Regions from separate parts of the Stenotrophomonas sp. YJH_SMC_19 genome, predicted to be linked through region 2. Evidence: predicted binding sites of a transcription regulator. Region 2 holds the regulator's gene; each other region holds the start of a gene.

Region 1 (4,811 bases), on a different contig from region 2:
CGGGCAGCTGCTCAGCATCGGTGCACTGGGCGCGCTGTGCTATGGCCTGATCGCGATCGGCGAGCAGGGCCTGCTGGCCCCGGTGACGCTTCTGGCGCTGGGCGCCGCAACTGCGGGGCTGATCCTGTTCGGCATCGTCGAGCGGCGGGTGGCACGGCCACTGCTGCCGCTGGACCTGTTTGCCGACGGTCGCTTCCGTATGCTCAACCTGGCCTCGTTCGTGCTGGGCTTCACCGCCTATGCGAGCCTGTTCTTCCTGTCGCTGTTCTTCCAGCAGGCACAGGGGCACAGCGCCGCGCTGGCAGGCTCGCAGCTGGCTCCCCAGTTCCTGTTGATGGGTGTTGTCTCGCTGTTGTTCGGGCGCCTGGTTGCCCGCCTCGGGCTGCATGCCGCGCTGGTGCTGGGCTACGTCCTGGCCGGTGTGGCGCTGTGCGCAATGGCCACGTTCGAACCGGCTACTTCGCGCGCTTGTGCCACTGCCGTGCTGATGCTGCTTGGCATTGGAATGGGGCTGGCGGTGCCGGCGACCGGCATGGCGATCATGGCCAACGCACCGGCCGAACGTGCAGGTATCGCGTCAGCCACGATGAACGCGCTGCGCCAGGCAGGCATGAGCCTGGGCATCGCGCTGATGGGCAGCCTGATGGGCCAGCGTGCCGTACAGCAGTTCACCGCCTGCGCACAGGCCGCAGGGCAGCAGCGGCTTGTTGCGCAGGCGCGTGAACTGATCCTGCACCCGGGCTCGATGCACGCCACGCCGCAGGTGCTGACCTGGTACCGCAGTGCGATGGCCAGCGGGTTCGGTTGGGCGATGGCGGTGGCGGGTGCGCTGGCCCTGCTTGCGGCGCTTGGGCTGCATCGGCAGCGTGCATCGGCTTGACGCGCAGCATTCAGCCCTGCTGGCGTTGCGGGTCCTCTGCCGTGCGTTCGATCACCTGAGCCTGTTGCTGCTGCTGGCGCGCGTTGGCGTGGCGTGCGTGTCCACCTTCGCGTCCGATCGTGGCCATGTGCTGGCGGTCGCGGCTGATCGCTTCGCCGCCCTTGCGGCCTGCGACACGTGCTTCGGCCGGACTGAATTCGTGCGCATTGCCGGAGGCATGTGCCGCGCGCCCGCCCTTGGCGGCGATCGCGCGCTGTTTGTCCTGGTCCATCGAGGCGAAGCCCCGGTTGGAGCTGCGCGGGTTCTGCTCAGTCATGTGAAATCTCCTGCAGTGTGGACGCCGCCTTCGTGGACGACGGCGTCCATTCTTGGCCATCGCACGCTAAGTCCAGGTCGCCATCTTCGCCCCGGTTTTCACGCGCCCTGCGCACCGGGATGATCACGCAGCCGGCCCGGCGGCCGAATTCGTCGCGTATTCACTGCGGCCCTCGGATGTGCGGCAACGCCGGCGGCCGCAGTGGCGGTGCCGCACATATGTTCGATGATCCTGTGCTGCTGCCCGATGGCTATCAGATAAACGTTCCGGACCGGCAACCGATCAAACTGCGCACCGGTGGCAACTGCTAACGGACCGGTGTCGCGCCCCACGCGGCAGGCGGCAACGATCCACTCTCCATCGCACGTCAACTGCTGGCTCCGCCGAAGTCGTCAGGATGAACGCACAGTTGCGCGGTCGTCCTATCGCAGATGTTCCGTTGCATGCCTAGAATCGAAGCATCCCGGTAGTTCCCGGGCGCTTCGAGTGAATGGACTCAATGAAGATTCTGTTGACCGGCAGTTCCGGGCGGATCGGGCGCGCGATCTTCGGCGCGCTGGCGGCTGCCCATGAAGTGGTGGGGCTGGACCGCAGTCCGTTTGCCACCACGCGCATCATTGCCGATGTCACCGATCATCAAGCCGTCGTGCGCGCGGTGCAGGGCGTCGACGCGGTCATCCATACCGCGGCCCTGCATGCGCCACACGTCGGCCTGGTACCGGACGCGGTGTTCCAGCAGATCAACGTGGACGCGACTGCGCACCTGCTGCAGGCGGCGCGCGAGGCAGGCGCACGGCGGTTCGTGTTGACCAGTACCACCGCGCTGTACGGCCACGCGGTGGTGGCAGGGGGATGCCGCTGGATCGATGAGGATACCGAGCCGCTGCCGCGAACGATCTACCATCGCAGCAAGCTGCAGGCCGAGGCCCTGGCTGAAGCTGCCGCCGCACCGGACTTCAGGGTGCGCGTGCTGCGGATGGGGCGCTGCTTCCCGGAACCGCCGGAACGGATGGCGATGTTCCGGTTGCATCGTGGGATCGACGCCCGTGACGTGGCCAGTGCCCATGCCGCGCTGCTGCTGGATGAGGGGCCGGCCTTCGCCCGCTACATCGCCTGCGCCGCAACCCCGTTCCGGCGCGAGGATTGCCTGGAACTGGCCACCCAGCCGCGCAATGTACTGGCCCGGCGCGTACCGCAGCTGCTGGCCGAGTTCGAGCGCCGCGGCTGGCCGTTGCCGCTGAGCGTCGACCGCGTCTACGACAGCGCCCGCATCCGCAGGGAGCTGGGGTGGCAGCCGCGTTTCGGGCCGGACGCCGTGCTGCAGCAGTACGCCGCAGGCAGCATCGAGGTGTTGCCACGCGCGGAGTGGATCAAGGATCGGGTGGCCGAATAGGGGACGCGGGGACGGATCCCTCCCCCGTCCCTGAGTGGATTCAGGAATGTGTAGGCCGGTCGCCTCAACCTCGTTGGCAGGCGGCCGCTAACCCGGTGCGCTTCCTGCGCCGGGCGGGTCCCGGCGGCCGGTGGCCTGCGCGACGGATCGCGCGCCTGCGCGGTGCCCTCCCGGTGCCGGTCGTCCTGAACTGCCTTGCGGACCCCTCCATGCCTTCTTCCCGTTCCGCCGCTGCCCGCCGCCCGGGCAGCATCGCCCACAAGCTGATGCTGGGCACCGCCGTCATCGCGCTGCTGTGCTTCGGCCTGACGGCGTTCCTGATCTATCGCCAGGCCAGTGCCAGCCTGATCGATGCCTCGCGCCAGACCATGACCAGCGAGGCCAACGCTGAAGCGCGCCAGGTCGCCGCCGATCTGGGCACGGCGTTTGCCAGCAACGATGCCATGGTCGAAGCCGTGCTCGCCCAGCGTGCGCGGGGCGACGTGCCCGATCGCGCCAGCCTGGCTGCCGTGCTGGGCGAGCAGCTGCGCACCCACCCGGAGTGGCTTGGCAAGAGCACCATGTGGGAGGCCGATGCCTTCGATGGCAAGGATGCCGAGTTCGCCAATACCGCGATGCACGATGCCAGCGGCCGCTACATGAGCTACTGGGCCTGGCATGACGGCAAGCCGCAGCAGTCGACCATGACCGACTACACCGAAGCCGCCGACGGCTCGGCCGACTGGTATGTGGTACCCAGCCGCGACAAGCTGCCCAAGGTCAGCGAGCCCTATGCCTACGACATCGCCGGCCAGCAGGTGCTGATGAGCACGTTGAGCTCGCCGATCGTCGAAAACGGTACCTTCCTCGGCGTGTTCACCGTCGACTTCTCGCTGGCGGCGCTGCAGAAGCACCTGGCGACGCTGACGCCGATGGGCGCAGGCCGCGTCGAGCTGCTTTCGCCCAACGGCGTGGTGCTGGCCTCGGCGAATGCCGCCGAGATCGGCAAGCCGCGCACCGACGCATTGACCCGCAGCATGCTGGCCGACATCGCCGCCGACCGCCGGTTCGAAGCCTTCACGCCCGATGCAGCCGGCAACGTGCGCGTCTACGTGCCGCTACGCGTGGGCAATGCCCCGCAGCGCTTCGCGCTGGGCGTGGTGATGCCGCACGCGGTGATCGTGGCCGAGGCGCGCCAGCTGCTGTGGTTGACGCTGCTGGTGGGCGTGGTGGCCGCGCTGACGCTGAGTGCCGGTGTCTATGTGCTGCTGCGCCGCCTGGCGATCCGCCCGTTGGCCGAAGCGGCGCGGGTGGCGGGTGACGTAGCCGCCGGCAAGCTCGACAGCACCTTGCCTGCGCGCAGCAACGATGAAGTGGGCCGCCTGCTGGACGCGATGCAGGGCATGCGCGGGCAGCTGCAGGCGGTGATGGCGGCGCAGGCGGAAATGGCGCGCCGCCACGATGCTGGCGAGCTGAGCTACCGCATGGACGCCACTGCCTTCCCCGGCGAGTACGGCCGCATGGTGGCCGACAGCAACCAGCTGGTGGCTTCCAGCAATGCGGTCACCCAGCGCCTGGTCGAGGTGATGCAGCGTTACGCGGTGGGTGACCTCAGCGTGGACATGGAAGCGCTGCCGGGCGAGAAGGCGGTGTTCACCGCAGCGATGGCCACCACCAAGAGCAACCTGGCCGCGATCAACGAGCAGATCCAGCAGCTGGCCGCCGCTGCGGCGGCCGGCGACTTCGCTGTACGCGGTGATGCCCAGCGCTTCGACCACGATTTCCGCCGCATGGTGGAGACCCTCAACATCATGATGCAGGTCAGCGATCACAACCTGGCTGAGCTTTCGACGCTGCTTCGCGCGATTGCCGCCGGCGACCTCAGCGCACGCATGCGCGGCGATTTCCATGGCGTGTTCGCGGTGATGCGCGACGATGCCAACAGCACCGTGCAGCAGTTGACCCAGATCGTCGGCCAGATCCAGCAGTCGGCCGCCAGCATCCGCCTGGCGGCGGGTGAGATCGCTGCGGGCAACAGCGATCTCTCGCGTCGTACCGAGCAGCAGGCCGCCAACCTGGAAGAAACCGCCGCCTCGATGGAGGAGCTGACCTCCACCGTGCGCCAGAACGCCGACCACGCGCTGCAGGCCAATACCCTGGCAGCATCCGCCGCTGACGTTGCCAGCGAGGGCGGGGAAGTGGTCAACCAGGTGGTGCAGACCATGGAGCAGATCGAGGCCTCC
Region 2 (4,811 bases):
GCGACCACAACGACGCCAGGCCGGCGCCCTTGAGGATGCTGCCACCGACCAGCGAGGCCAGGGCGAGAAAGAGTCCAATGAGGCTGAGTCTATCCATGGTTCCGGTATCGGCTTGTATGAATGGGACTTGAGACACCGGGAGAATGCGTACAGACGGTAGTCACAGTTTTCGGGTCGCCGGGCCATGCCCGGCGGCGTTCAGCGTATGCCGTCCACGTCCAGGATCAGTGCCATGCGACCATCGCCGATCAACGTTGCACCGGCATAACCGCGCAGGCCGCGCAGGGCTTTTGGCAGTGGCTTGATGACCACTTCCTCGCGCCCGCGTACCTGGTCCACGACCAGGCCGAAGCGCGCTTCGCCGGCCTGCAGCACCACGATGGTCAGCAGGGTTGACGCGGCCGGCGTCACATCCAGCCACTGGCGCAGGTCGACCAGCGGCAGGGTGTGCGAGCGGCGATCAAGCACGGCGCGGCCATCGAACCAGCCCAGCGAGGTGCGCGGCGCGTGAAGCACTTCCATCACGCGTGCCAGCGGTAGCGCGTAGACGTCCTCGCCGGCCTGCACCAGCAGAGTCGGCAGGATCGCGAGGGTGAGCGGCACGCGGATCAGGAAGCGGCTGCCACGACCCAGTTCCGACTGGATCTGGATCTGGCCGCTCAGTTCGCGGATGCGCGACTGCACCACGTCCATGCCGACGCCACGGCCGGAGATGTCGGTGACCTGCTGCTTGGTCGAGAAGCCCGGCAGGAACACCAGGTGCAGGCACTCCTCGCTGCTCAGGCGGGCGGCGGCTTCCGGATCGATCAGGCCTTTCTCACGCGCCTTCGCGCGCAGCTTCTCCGGGTCGATGCCGGCGCCATCGTCCTGCACCTCGATGCTGACGTAGTCGCCTTCCTGCTGCGCCGACAGGCGTACATGGCCCATCCGGGGCTTGCCTTGTGCTTCGCGCAGATCGGGCATTTCCACGCCATGGTCGATGGCGTTGCGGACCAGGTGCACCAGCGGATCGGCCAGTGCTTCGACCAGGTTGCGGTCGAGTTCGGTTTCGGCGCCGACCAGCTCCAGGTCCACTTCCTTCTTCAGCGAGCGGGCGACGTCGCGGGCGACCTTGGGGAAGCGCGAGAACACCTTGCCCACCGGCTGCATGCGGGTACGCATCACTGCCGACTGCAGGCGGGCAGTGGCGATGTCCAGCGTCGATACGGCGCGGTCCAGCTCCTCGTCGCGCAGGCGTGCACGCAGGGTCTTCAGGCGGTTTCGGGAAAGCACCAGTTCGCCGATCAGGTTGACGATCGCATCCAGGCGCTTGGTGTCCACGCGCACGGTGTGCTCGGCCTCGGCCATCGGCTTGGCCGCCGGCTTGGCGGCGGGCGCCGGTACGGGCGCCGGGCGCGGTGCAGCGGCAGGTGCCGCCACGACGGTGGCAGCAGGCTTCGCGCCTGGCGCAGCGCCACCGTGCAGCTGGTCCAGCAGCGCTTCGAACTCGTCTTCGCTGATCAGGCCGTCGTCGGCCTTCCGGGCCGGCGCGACCGCGGTCGGTGCGTTGCCGCCATGCAGCTGGTCGAGCAGGGCCTCGAATTCGTCGTCGGTGATCAGGTCGCTGCCAGCTGCCGCAGGGGCGGCCGCAGCGACCGGCGCGGCAGTGCCACCGTTCATGTCGAACTGCGCGATCAGGTCCGGCGGCGCATAGCCTGGCTCGGTGCCGGAGGACACGGCGTCCAGCATCGACTGCAGGTAGTCCAGCGATTGCTGGGCGGCGTCGAAGTGGTGGGCCTGCAGCACCGCCTGCCCGGCACGCGCGATGCCCAGGGCCTCTTCAGCGGCGTGGCACAGTTCGACCATCGCGGTGACGCCAAGGAAGCCGGCACCGCCCTTGAGCGTGTGGTATCCACGGAACACCGCGTTGAGCTGCTCGGTGTCCTGCGGTGCCTGCTCCAGCGACACCAGCTGTTCGCCCAGGCGATCCAGGATTTCCTGTGCCTCGATGATGAAGTCGGCAGTGATGTCGTCGGATACCGCGCTCATGCTTACAGCCCCAGATCCGACAACAGGTCGTCGGCGTCGTTCTGCGAGACCGCGTGGCGGTCCAGTCCCTTCAGTGCCGGCCCGGCCAGTTCCGGGTCGGTGCGATGCTGTTCCGGCGGCAGGCCGAGTGCGCCGAAGCCCTCGTGCACGCGGCGGACGATGCCGACCACGCGACGGATGATCTGCCCGGTCAGGTCCTGGTAGCTCTGGGTCAGGGCGATCTCGGTCAGGTTGTGGCGGATGCGCTCGAGCTGCGCGTCCTGGCCCGGCTGCAGGCCTTCAGCACGCAGCTGTTCGGTCAGGCTGCGGCATTCCTCGGCCAGGTCCAGGGTGCGGTGCGTGGCCTGTTCGGTCATTGCCACCACGTGGTCCAGGCGTGCGCAGGCGTCGTCCAGCTCACCGGCCTCGCTGGGCACGGTCGGCAGCTCACCCAGTGCCTGCCCCAGCTCGCGGGCCAGCCGCGAGAGGCCGCTCATCATCGGCTGCGTACGCAGCGCGACCAGTCCGTCGATGCGCTGCCGCCAGGCGGCCTCGTCACCGGACTCGAGTGCGTCCAGGGCTTCCTGCAGGCGCAGGGCGAGGGCGCTCTTGTCGACCGTGGTATCCATCAGGCGCTGGCCGCCAGGCGTTCGAAGATCTTGCCGAGCTTCTCTTCCAGCGTCTGCGCAGTGAACGGCTTGATGATGTAGCCGTTCACGCCGTTCTGGGCGGCTTCGATGATCTGTTCGCGCTTGGCTTCGGCGGTGACCATCAGCACTGGCAGGGTCTTAAGCTTGGCATCGGCACGGATCGCCTTCAGCAGCTCGATGCCGGTCATCACCGGCATGTTCCAGTCGGTGACCACGAAATCGAACGGCTGGCTCTGCAGCAGCGACAGCGCGGCATGCCCGTCCTCGGCTTCGGCGGTATTGGTGAAGCCCAGATCGCCCAGCAGGTTCTTGACGATCCGACGCATGGTCGAGAAGTCATCGACGATCAGGATGCGCATGTTCTTGTTCAAAGCAGAGTTCCTTTGTTGTTCATTCCGGGCGGCCGGGGGCAGCCGCCTCGGGCATGTTCATTCTTCCAGGCCGGCGTCCGCCGCCTCGAAAATCTTGAGCCGGCCACGCAGGCGCAGCACCGCCTGGCCGTGGATCTGGCAGACCCGCGACTCGCTCACGCCGAGCACCGCGCCGATCTCCTTCAGGTTCAGTTCCTGCTCGTAGTAGAGCGAGAGCACCAGCTGTTCGCGCTCGGGCAGGTGGCCGATGGCCTTGCCCAGCTCGCGGCCGAACTCACCACGCTCCAGTACCTGCTGCGGGGTCGGGCCGCCCTGGGCGACGGTGTCCAGCTCGCCCTGGTCCTCGATGCGCGACTCCAGGCTCAGCACCTGGCCACGTGCGGCGTCTTCCATCAACCGCAGGTATTCGGGCAGCGGCATCTCCATCGCGGCGGCCACTTCGGTGGCGCTGGCGGCGCGGCCGCTGCTCTGTTCCAGGCGGCGGATGGTGGCGGCGGCATCGCGTGCACGGCGGTGCACGGAGCGCGGCACCCAGTCGCCACGGCGGATCTCGTCGATCATCGAACCGCGGATGCGGATCGAGGCATAGGTCTCGAACGAGGCGCCCTGGTCGGCGTCGTAGCTGCGCGACGCTTCTATCAGGCCCATCATGCCGGCCTGGATCAGGTCGTCCACTTCAACGCTGGCCGGCAACCGCGCGGCCAGGTGGTGGGCGATGCGCCGCACCAGGTCCGAATGCTGGGCGATGACCTCGTTGGCCGCCGAGCGCTGGACTTCCCTGTACTGGGCTGCGCCTTTCATGCGGCCACCCCGCGCTGCTTGAGGATGCGCTCGAGGAAGAACTCGACGCCGCCACGCGGTTCGGTCGGCGCCTGCCAGCGTGCGGTGCGACGCGCGATCTCGGTGATCGCCAGCGCGGCCGGGCTGGACGGGTAGGCCTTCACCACCGGCTGCTGGCGCTGCACCGACAGGCGCAGCCAGTCGTCCTGCGGCACGCAGCCCAGGTAGTTCAGCGAGACATCGGCGAGGAACTTCTCGCAGACGCGGGTCAGCTTTTCGTACAGCACGCGGCCCTCGTTGGGGTCGCGCACCATGTTGGCCACTACCTGGATGCGGTCCACGCCGCGTTCGCGCGACAGCACCTTGATCAGCGCGTAGGCGTCGGTGATCGAGGCCGGCTCGTCACAGACCACCACCACGGTGTCCTGCGCGGCCTGGCAGAAGGTCAGCACGCCGTCGGTGATGCCTGCGGCGGTGTCCACCACCATGATGTCCAGTTCGCGTTCCAGCTCGGAGAACACGTTGACCAGGCCGACGTGCTCTGCCGGGGCCAGCTCGGCCATGTGCCGGCGGCCGGACGCGGCCGGCACCACCAGCACGCCGTTCGGGCCTTCGACGATGACGTCGTCCAGCGAGCAGCGGCCGGCGACCAGGTCGGCCAGCGTGAAGGTCGGGTTCAGCCCCAGGATCACGTCGATGTTGGCCAGGCCCAGATCGGCGTCCAGCAGCAGCGTGCGCTTGCCCATCCCGGCCAGTGCCACCGCCAGGTTGGCGGACACATTCGTCTTGCCCACGCCGCCCTTGCCGCCAGTGACGGCAATGGTGCGCACAGGGCCGAGCGGCTCGCTGCGGGTGGCCGACAGCGGGAAGGTCTTGGTCAGCTTGGCGTACTCACGCGACGGCATGGTTCAACTCCGGGTTGCAGGGCATATCGGCCGCGCGGCGCAAATCTTCAAGGCGAAGTACGAGATTGGCCGCACTGGCCCGGTGCAGGTCCTCCGGA
Region 3 (4,811 bases), on a different contig from region 2:
GGCCACTCTTCACCTTGGCAGCGGCGTCTTCGATCAGCTCCTTGATCTCCTTGGCGGCGACACCGGCACGCTGTGCGAGCGTGCGTACCTCGCTGGCGACCACGGCAAAACCACGGCCCTGCTCACCTGCACGCGCGGCTTCAACCGCAGCGTTCAGCGCCAGGATGTTGGTCTGGAACGCGATGCCGTCGATCACGGTGGAGATTTCCGAGATGCGTGCCGAGGACTGATCGATCTCACCCATCACCGACGCCATCTGCGCCATCGCCTGCTCGGTTTCGCGTACGGCGGCACCGGCGGCGTGCGCTTCACTGTCGGCCTGACGAGCGAGCTCGGCATTCTGGCGCACAGTCGAGGTCAGTTCCTCCATCGATGCGGCGGCTTCTTCCAGGTTGGCGGCCTGCTGCTCGGTGCGGCGCGACAGGTCGTTGTTGCCGGCGGCCAGTTCCTGCGCCGCGTTGTTGATGCTGTCGGCGGCCACCTGGATGCCACGCACGATGCCGGTCAGCTGCGCGGTGGTGGTGTTGGCGTCGTCACGCATGCGGGCGAATACACCGTCGTACTCGCCGTCCATGCGTGCAGTCAGGTCGCCGTGCGAGATCGCGCGTAGCACGTCGGAAACGTCGGCGATGCTGGCCTGCGAACTGGCCATCATGCCGTTGAGGTGCTCGACCATCGCCTTGAACTGGAACTGGAACGCAGCGGCATCGCCACGCATGCTGAAATCACCGGCGCGCGCGGCCCGGGCCAGTTCATCGATCTGCGCGTTGATCGCCATCAGGCTCTGCTTCACTGCGGCCAGGGTGCGGGTCAGCGTGCCCTTCTCGCCCGGGTAGTCCGGCAGGTCGCGGCTGAGGTCACCGATGGCGTAACGCTGCATCACTTCGGCCATCAACAGTTCCACCTGCACGTGCGATTCGACCAGGCTGTTGGTGGCCTGCACCATGCGGCCGAAATCACCGGGGAAGGCGCTGGCGTCCATGCGGTAACGGATCGCACCGGCCTCGTGCTGTTCGGCCATCTGCAGCTGCGCGCCGATCGCTGCCTGCACGCTCTGGCGCACGCTGGCCATCGCCTCGCCCAACTGGGTCAGTTCGTCACGGCCGCCGAGGCGGAACTCCTGATCCAGCTGGCCCTTGGACAGGCGCTCGGCCAGGTTCACCGCGCGGGCCAGCGGGCCGGTCAGGCTGCGCCCGATCATCACCGAGGCGGCGATGCCGACCAGCAGTGCAACGCCGCCCAGCACCAGCAACTGCAGCAGGCTGCGCTCGCCCAGGCGGATTGCCTCGGCGGCCGCCTCACGGCTTTCCTTCTCCTCGAAGTCCACGCCATCGGACAGCGCCTTGTTCCAGCCGTTGGCGGCTTCCTGCACCGGGCCCAGGGTCAGCGCCACGGCGCCCGGGTAGTCGCCCTGCTCCATCAGTTCGCTGGTCTGCTTGTTGAGCGGACGCGCGATGGCACGCTTGGCGGCGATGGTTTCGGCAATGGCCTTGCCCTCGGCGTCGCTGGGCAGCGCCTGGTAGGCCGTCCAACTGGCCTCATAGCGCTTGACCAGATCGGCGATGCGCTGCTCATCATGGCCACGGTCATCGCCCTGGCGGATCAGCATCTCGCGGCGAACGACCATCATCTGGTTGTTGGCATCGAGCATCTGCGAGAGCAGGCGCACCTTGGCCACGCTGACATCGACCACCTGCTGCATCGCGCGCTTCTGCACGACACTGGCGGTGGCGCCGGTGGCCACCACGGCCGCAACCAACAGCAGCAACAGGCCAAAGCCCAGCCCAAGACGCCAGGCAACCCTGACATTCCTCAAGTAGTTCATCGGTACATCCAAAACGGGGGGATGTGGCGTTATCGGCGGCCCGCCAGGCAATCTTGATCGCCGACCGCCAACGGCGTGGGGCACCATTCACCTTGGTGAGCCCTTGGCCGGCGGCACCCGCGCGGGGACGGTGGCGCAACGACCCGACTGCTCATGCAGACGTCAGATCTCTTTCACGGCGGCTCGGCGCGGCCTGCAGGCAAGGTGGTGGCGTCATCTGCTGGAGTTCCCAATGCCATTACCCGTGTACCGATCCACCCTGCTCGCTCTCTCGCTGCTGGCATCGCCGGCGTTCGCGCAGGCACCGCCGCCTGGACTGCCCGCCCCCATTGCCGAGAAGGCCGGACCGGACACCGCAGCACGTTCCGCCCTGCATGCCCAGGTGCTGCTGGATCGCGCGAATTTCTCGCCCGGCCAGATCGACGGTGAAGTAGGCAGCAACCAACGGCGCGCGGTGTCGGGTTTCCAAGCGGCGCACGGCATGGCCGTCACCGGTGAACTGGACGACGCGACCTGGCAGGCCCTGCAGGCTGATACGGTCACCCCCCTGGCCAGCTACACGCTGACCAGCGAGGATGTCGCCGGGCCGTTCCAGGCGGTGCCGAAGGGCCCCGCCGCACAGGCCAAACTGAAATCGCTGGGCTTCAACAACGTCGAAGAGTCGCTGGGCGAACGCTTCCACGCATCCCCTGAGCTGTTGAAGCTGCTCAATCCGGGCGTGGATCTGAGCAAGGCGGGCAACCGCATCCAGGTGCCCAATATCGCACCATCGCCGCTACCGAAGGCGGCCAAGGTGGTCGTCGACAAGTCCGATTCCAGCCTGCAGTTGCTGGATGCGCAGGGCAAGGTGATCGCTCAGGTGCCGGTTTCCTCCGGCAGCCAGCATGATCCGCTGCCGATCGGCGAATGGAAGATCCTGGGCGTGTATCGCGACCCGCCGTTCCACTACAACCCCAAGCTGTTCTGGGATGCGCGCAAGGGCGAAAAGAAGGCGACACTGCCGCCGGGCCCGAACAATCCAGTCGGCCGGGTCTGGATCGACCTGTCCAAGCCACACTACGGCCTGCATGGCACGCCCGAGCCCGGCCATGTCGGCAAGACCGAATCACATGGTTGCGTGCGCATGACCAACTGGGATGCGCTGCGCGTGGCCGATGCGGTGGATACCTCCGTCCCCGTGGTGATGCAGGAGTGAGCCGATGCGTCTTTCGCAGCTGATCGTGCTGGGTGTTCTGCTGGGACTGGGGGCCGGCTGGTGGCTGCGCCGCGATGCAGGCGAGCCGGTAGCCGCCTCGCTGCCGGAAGCACAACCGGCAGCAGCTGTGGCGCCGGCCAAGGGATCGGTAGCGCCGCTCGGCACGGCCCCTGCCCCCGCCCCCAGCGCGCCGTCAGCCGCGCGGACTGCGGATGCGCCGTCCGGTCTGCTGCTGCCGGTACAGGGCGTCCTGGCCTCCCAGCTGCGCGACACGTTCACCGATGCGCGCAGCGAAGGCCGCGTGCACGATGCCATCGACATCATGGCCACCGCCGGTACGCCGGTGCTGGCAGTGGCCGATGGCACGGTGGAAAAACTGTTCAACAGCGAGCGCGGTGGCCTGACGATCTACCAGTTCGAGCCCAGTGGCCGCTGGTGCTACTACTACGCGCATCTGCAGCGCTACGCCGATGGCCTGGCGGAGAAGCAGGTGATCAGGCGCGGGGAGGTGATCGGTTACGTGGGCAGTACCGGCAACGCCAGCGCTGAGGCCCCGCACCTGCATTTCGAGGTGCACGTGCTGGGACCGGAGAAGCAGTGGTGGAAGGGGGAATCGATCAATCCGTATCCACTGCTGAATCCGCCTGCTTCGAAGCCCGGTGCTGCCAGCGCCGCAAAGTGAACGTGAACACCGCCAAGGCAGCTCCTGGAATCAGCAGGAGCAGTGCCGCCACTTTCCAGAAGAAGAACGGCCACAACCAGACATAATCCAGGTCAGTCAGCTTCAACAGGTCCAGTGGCGGCTGCAGCTCGACGGTGGCCGCGCGATCGGCCAGCGCCGGGTCCACCTCCAGCACGGTTACCCGCACCCATGAGCGGCCGCGTGGCAATGCGCCGCCACGGCCATAGCCGAAGTAGGACGCCATGAGGCCGCTGGACTCAACCGAAGCCAGCCCACGATTGATACCCTGCCCGGCCACTCCCGAACGCTCCCCTGCGCGGAAGTCTCCATGATCGGTCGGAGTTTCGAGGCGCAGCAGCACCTCGGGGTCAGCCTCCGTACCGTCCGCGGCATAGCGCAGGCGCAGCCGCAGTTGATCATCGATGAGGCGGTAGACGGTGATCTGGGCGGTTGCGCCAGGGCTCAGCACCAACGGCACCGTCTGCGTGCGCGAAGCCAGGGTATTGGCGGCCGCGCCCAGCACCAGTACCAGGCAGGCGATGCCCCACAGGCTCCACAACACCCACAGGGTGATCCGCACGACCGTTTCGCCCTTCACGCTGACATCCTGGTCATCGCTTTGCTTCCTCGCCGACCCCGCTGACACAGTAACGAAAAAGCCCCGCTTGCGCGGGGCTTTTCCTGTCACCTACGCCGGGCAGCGCCCGGCGTTACCTCAGGCAAACGGATCCTGCAGGACCATGGTGTGGTCGCGGTCCGGGCCGGTGGAGACGATGCTGATCGGGCAGCCGGCCAGCTCTTCCAGCGAACGCAGGTAGGCGCGCGCAGCCGGCGGCAGGTCGTCCCAGTTGGTGATGCCGTGGGTGTTCTCGCTCCAGCCCGGGAACTCCAGGTACACCGGCGTGCACTCTTCCCAGCCCTGCGCGTCCAGCGGCGCGTACTCGGTGCGCTTGCCGTTGTATTCGTAGGCGATGCAGACCTTCAGCTTTTCCATGCCGTCCAGCACGTCCAGCTTGGTGATGCACAGGCCGCTGATGCCATTGATGGCCACGGCACGCTTCAGCGCGACGATGTCCATCCAGCCGCAACGACGCGGACGGCCGGTCGAC
Region 4 (4,811 bases), on a different contig from region 2:
TGACCTGGGCGACCTTGGTCTCGGCCACTTCGCGGGTGAACACCCCGCACACGCCGCGGCCGCGGGTATGGACGTGCAGCATCACCTGCGTGGCCTTGTCCAGGTCCATGCTGAAGAACTGCTGCAGCACATCCACCACGAAATCCATCGGGGTGTAGTCGTCATTGAGCAGCATCACCTGGTAGAACGGCGGCGGCGCCACTTCCGGGCGCGCGGCCTCTACGGCGACGCCGTGCTCGTGCTGGGAATCGGGGGAAGACTCATGGGGCATCGGGCCATTATAGAGGCTCGGGCGCGCCTGCGTCGGCCTGCCGCAGATTGGACGGCACGCACGCCCACCGTCACAATTGCACCCTCTCTCAACACTGTTTCACAGGATCTTCATGAAAAGGACCCTTCTCCCCGCACTCCTGATCGCTCTGGCTGCCACCGGCTCCGCTGCCGCCGCAGACGCCGACAAGGCCGTGGCCCGCCACCTGGACAAGCTGGGCTACACCTACGAAGTCGATGAGGACGGCGACTACCGCATGGTCTTCGACGTCGAGGGTGACCGCACCCAGATGGTCTACGTGCGTTCGTCGGTGGAAGATTTCGGTACCCACAACATCCGCGAGATCTGGTCGCCGGCCTACAACGCGAAGACCAAGCAGTTCCCGGTGGCCGTGGCCAACCGCCTGCTGGAAGATTCGCAGGATGCCAAGATGGGCGGCTGGGTAAAGCAGGACACCACCGCCATGTTCGTGGTCAAGATCGACGCCGATGCCACTGCCGACCAGCTCAGCGACGCCATCGATGCGGCCATCCGCACCGCCGACGCCATGGAGCTGGAACTGACCAAGAAGGACGAGTTCTGAGTTGAACGCCACGCCGGACCCGCGCTGGGCACCGCACGCCACCGTTGCCACGGTGGTGGTCGACGGCGGCCGCGTGTTGCTGGTTGAAGAGACCATCGATGGCAGGCAGGTGCTGAACCAGCCGGCCGGCCACCTCGAGCCGGGCGAAAGCCTGGCCGAGGCAGCCCTGCGCGAGACCCGCGAGGAAACCGGCTGGACGGTACAGCTGATCCATTTCATCGGCTGCTACCAGTGGACTGCCGGCGACGGCACCGCCTTCCTGCGCTTCTGCTACGCGGCGCGCCCGGTCTCGCACGACCCGGCGCAGCCACTGGACACCGGCATCGACCGCGCGCTGTGGCTGACCCCGGCCGAACTGCAGGCCGCTGGCGAGCGCCAGCGCAGCCCGCTGGTCTGGCAGGTGGTGGCTGATTACCTGGGTGGCCAGCGCCATCCGCTTTCGCTGGTCCGGGAGGTCGCATGAGCACTCCGCGCGTGATGGTGGGCGTCTCCGGAGGTGTCGACTCTTCGGTCGCCGCCTGGCGCCTGGTACAGCAGGGCGAAGCCGTGGCCGGCCTGTTCATGCAGAACTGGGCCGACGACGGCAGCGGTGACTGCCGCGCCGAGGACGACCGCCGCGATGCGGTGGCCGTCTGCGGCCTGCTCGGCATCCCGTTCCACTTCCGCGATTTCTCAAGCGAGTACTGGCAGGGCGTGTTCGAGCACTTCCTGGCCGAGTACGCCGCCGGTCGCACTCCGAATCCGGACGTGCTGTGCAACCGCGAAGTGAAGTTCAAGCACTTCCTGGATGCCGCCCGCGAGCTGGGCGCCGAACGCATCGCCACCGGGCACTATGCACGGGTGACCCAGCGCGGCCACCAGTGGCTGCTGCTGCGCGGCGCCGACCGTTCCAAGGACCAGAGCTACTTCCTGCACCAGCTGGGCCAGGAGCAGCTGGCGGCCACCCTGTTCCCGATCGGCGACCTGGAAAAGACCGACCTGCGCCGGATCGCGCGTGACGTCAGCCTGCCGACCCACGCCAAGAAAGACTCCACCGGCATCTGCTTCATCGGCGAGCGTGACTTCCGCGAGTTCCTTGGCCGCTACCTGCCGGCCAGGCCCGGCCAGATCCTCGACCCGGCCGACGGCAGCGTGATCGCCGAACATCCGGGCGTGTTCTATTTCACCCTGGGCCAACGCGAGGGCCTGAACATCGGCGGCGTGCGTGGACGCCCGGCCGCGCCGTGGTACGTGGTCGGCAAGGATGTGGCCAGCAACGTGCTGTACGTGGACCAGGACCGCGACAGCAAGTGGATGCTGTCCGAGCGCCTGCGTTCGGAAACCGCGCACTGGATCGCCGGTTCGCCGCCGGCACGGCGCTTCGAATGCACCGCCCAGACCCGCTACCGCCAGCCCGATGAGCCGTGTACGGTCCAGGTGCTGGACGATGGCAGCGTGCTGGTCACCTTCGCGCGCCCACAGCGCGCCGTTACCCCCGGTCAATCACTGGTGCTGTATGACGGTGACGTGTGCCTGGGTGGCGCGGTGATCGCCGCCACCGATGCGCCGCTGGAACAGCGCCTGCGCACCACCCCTTCCCCTTTTGAGGTAATCGCTGCATGAGTTTCACTGTCGACGACCGCGTCCTGGCCCTGGCCGGCATTGCCCAGGCCCTGCAGCAGGTACGCCGTATCGCCGATACCGGCCATTCCGACGCCGCCGCCGTGCGCACCGCCGTGGACAGCGTGTTCCGTGTCGATGCGTCCTCGCCGCAGGAGGTGTTCGGTGACCGCCATGCACTGAAGTCCGGCCTGCGCCTGCTGCACAACTACTTCCGCAGCCAGGGCCAGGACCCGATCCTGCCCAAGCTGGCCCTGTCGGTGCTGCAGCTGGAGCGTCGCTTCGTTCAGGATGGCGCCACCGTGAACAAGGTCGCCTCGGGCATCGAGCGCGCCCAGCGCCAGGCCACCGAACTGGGCGACAGCGGCCACCCGGACGTGCTGGCCAACCTGGGAGGCCTTTACGCCGACACCATCAGCCACCTCAAGCCGCGGGTCATGGTGCAGGGCAACCCGCACTACCTGGGCCAGGCTGGCGTGGTGGCCGAGATCCGCGCCCTGCTGCTGGCCGCGGTGCGCGCTGCGGTGCTGTGGCGGCAGCTGGGCGGCAGCTACTGGGACTTCCTGTTCAGCCGCAAGGCGATGATCGAGGCCGTGGACCGGCAGCTGGCCTGAGGGTGTGGGGTCGGATCCCTTTCCGGCACGGAAAGGGCTCGGCCCCCGAAGCCGCCAAGGCGCCGGAAAACCGGCGCATTCAGAATGCACTTCGAGGCACATCGACGTTAAAGAGAAAGGGGGTACGGCCGATACATCCTCCGTGCACCTCCCGAGAACGTCCATGTACTCACGCATTTTCATCCGTCTGGCCGCCCCCCTGGCTCTGACCCTGCTGCTCCCCTTCGCCATCGGTTTCGAATGGCCGGCCGCCCTGCGCTGGGCGATCCTGACCACGATGACGCTGAGCTGGCTCGGCTTTGCGTGGTGGACCACCCGCGCCCAGGCACACCGTTCCCCGGAACACGCCCGTGTCCTGCGTGAGCAGGACCAGCTGCTGACCGAACTGCGCAATTTCGTCGGCAACGAGATCGAGGGTTCGCGCGGCGAAGTGGAACGCGCCCGTGACCTGATCCGCCAGGCCGTCTCCAGCCTCGGTGGCAGCTTCGATGCGATGAACCGCAAGTCGCGCCAGCAGAGCCAGGCCCTGTCGCGCATCGTCGACCGCGCCGGTGACGAAGGCAATGCCGGCCTCGACGTTGCCCGTTTCGCCCAGCACGCCAGCCACCGTATGGAACAGCTGGTCGAAGCGCTGGAACAGGTGAGCGGCCAGAGCAGCACCACCGTGCAGCACATCGACCAGATGGCGCAGCACCTGGATGGCATCTTCGCGCTGCTGGAAGACGTCAAGTCGATCGCCGACCAGACCAACCTGCTGGCCCTGAACGCTGCCATTGAAGCGGCACGTGCCGGTGAAGCCGGTCGTGGCTTCGCGGTGGTCGCCGACGAAGTGCGCAACCTGTCCGAGCGCTCGACCACCTTCAACGAGCAGATCCGCAAGCTGGCGCATAGCTCCAAGGACGCCATCGCCAAGGTGCGCGAGACGGTTTCGCACATGGCCTCGCGCGACATGGACCGCTCCCGCGAAGCGCGCCAGGAAGCGGCGGCGATGCTCGACAACGTCGCGCAGATCAACGCCTCGCTGGGTGACGGCATGCGCGAAGTGTCCGAGTGCGCCCGTTCGATCGATGGCAGCGTAGCCGAAGCCGTGCGCGCCCTGCAGTTCGAAGACATCGCCACCCAGGCGCTGGGCGGCGTGCACACCCACCTGGACCGCCTGACCGCGATCAACCGCGAAGCGGTGGCCCTGCAGGAACTGCTGCACCGCAATGGCGGCGTATTCGACGAAGAGATCGCCACCGCCCTGCAGCGCACCGGCAGCCGCCTGCGCGAACTGCGCAGCGAGTGGGAACGCCCGCCGCACAAGCCGGTTGCCCAGCAGAGCATGGGCGCCGGCACCGTCGAGCTGTTCTGATCCTGATGTCCGCTGCCCTCGCCGGCAGCCCGCAAGGCCCCGGTTCGTCCGGGGCCTTTGCCTGTGACCCGCCGTTGGATGCATCCTGTACCCGCACCATGACCCTGATCCGCGCCCTGCCCTCCCTCACCGATACCGAGCGCCCGCGCAACGCGAGCGTGCGTGAGCAGCTGCAGCAGCTGGAAGAGGTCGCCCGCGAAGAGATCCGCGAACTGCAGCAGCTGGCGGACGCGCGCCCTGCCCCGCCGCGGGCGGACGAGGCGCTGCTGGGACTGGCGTGGGACCTGGGGTTGGATGGGGAAGCGCTGAAGTAGCAACTGTCTTGTCAGGGGCAGCCGAGGGCCACCTCGGCGTCTCGCTTACGGGCGTTGAGGATCACCAGCATTTTGC

What was found. The regulator FliA, encoded in region 2, starts transcription of late flagellar genes. The targets are predictions, from matches to a motif close to TAAAGTTTNNCNNNCNNNGGCCGATAA.
Region 1: the regulator FliA is predicted to act here: its motif matches at 2,654-2,680, upstream of AC5P5R_RS09230 (methyl-accepting chemotaxis protein).
Region 3: the regulator FliA is predicted to act here: its motif matches at 1,855-1,881, upstream of AC5P5R_RS16745 (methyl-accepting chemotaxis protein).
Region 4: the regulator FliA is predicted to act here: its motif matches at 3,176-3,202, upstream of AC5P5R_RS04620 (methyl-accepting chemotaxis protein).

The regions. Positions count from the first base shown of each region.
Region 1 covers NZ_JCAFRI010000006.1:137,134-141,944, forward strand. Annotated here, with positions in the region: gene AC5P5R_RS09215 (MFS transporter) at 1-880, shown strand, start outside; gene AC5P5R_RS09220 (KGG domain-containing protein) at 891-1,196, opposite strand; gene AC5P5R_RS09225 (NAD-dependent epimerase/dehydratase family protein) at 1,696-2,589, shown strand; gene AC5P5R_RS09230 (methyl-accepting chemotaxis protein) at 2,799-4,811, shown strand, end outside.
Region 2 covers NZ_JCAFRI010000024.1:57,435-62,245, reverse strand. Annotated here, with positions in the region: gene AC5P5R_RS19230 (flagellar motor protein) at 1-97, opposite strand, end outside; gene AC5P5R_RS19225 (chemotaxis protein CheA) at 199-2,028, opposite strand; gene AC5P5R_RS19220 (protein phosphatase CheZ) at 2,031-2,636, opposite strand; gene cheY (chemotaxis response regulator CheY) at 2,636-3,028, opposite strand; gene AC5P5R_RS19210 (RNA polymerase sigma factor FliA) at 3,086-3,829, opposite strand; gene AC5P5R_RS19205 (MinD/ParA family ATP-binding protein) at 3,826-4,713, opposite strand; gene flhF (flagellar biosynthesis GTPase FlhF) at 4,700-4,811, opposite strand, start outside.
Region 3 covers NZ_JCAFRI010000018.1:25,100-29,910, forward strand. Annotated here, with positions in the region: gene AC5P5R_RS16745 (methyl-accepting chemotaxis protein) at 1-1,825, opposite strand, end outside; gene AC5P5R_RS16750 (L,D-transpeptidase family protein) at 2,058-3,020, shown strand; gene AC5P5R_RS16755 (M23 family metallopeptidase) at 3,025-3,702, shown strand; gene AC5P5R_RS16760 (hypothetical protein) at 3,638-4,300, opposite strand; gene AC5P5R_RS16765 (adenylosuccinate synthase) at 4,418-4,811, opposite strand, start outside.
Region 4 covers NZ_JCAFRI010000002.1:435,159-439,969, forward strand. Annotated here, with positions in the region: gene clpS (ATP-dependent Clp protease adapter ClpS) at 1-271, opposite strand, end outside; gene AC5P5R_RS04600 (hypothetical protein) at 384-854, shown strand; gene AC5P5R_RS04605 (NUDIX hydrolase) at 856-1,317, shown strand; gene mnmA (tRNA 2-thiouridine(34) synthase MnmA) at 1,314-2,456, shown strand; gene hflD (high frequency lysogenization protein HflD) at 2,453-3,067, shown strand; gene AC5P5R_RS04620 (methyl-accepting chemotaxis protein) at 3,231-4,421, shown strand; gene AC5P5R_RS04625 (hypothetical protein) at 4,520-4,735, shown strand; partial or broken gene AC5P5R_RS04630 (IS110 family transposase) at 4,747-4,811, opposite strand, start outside.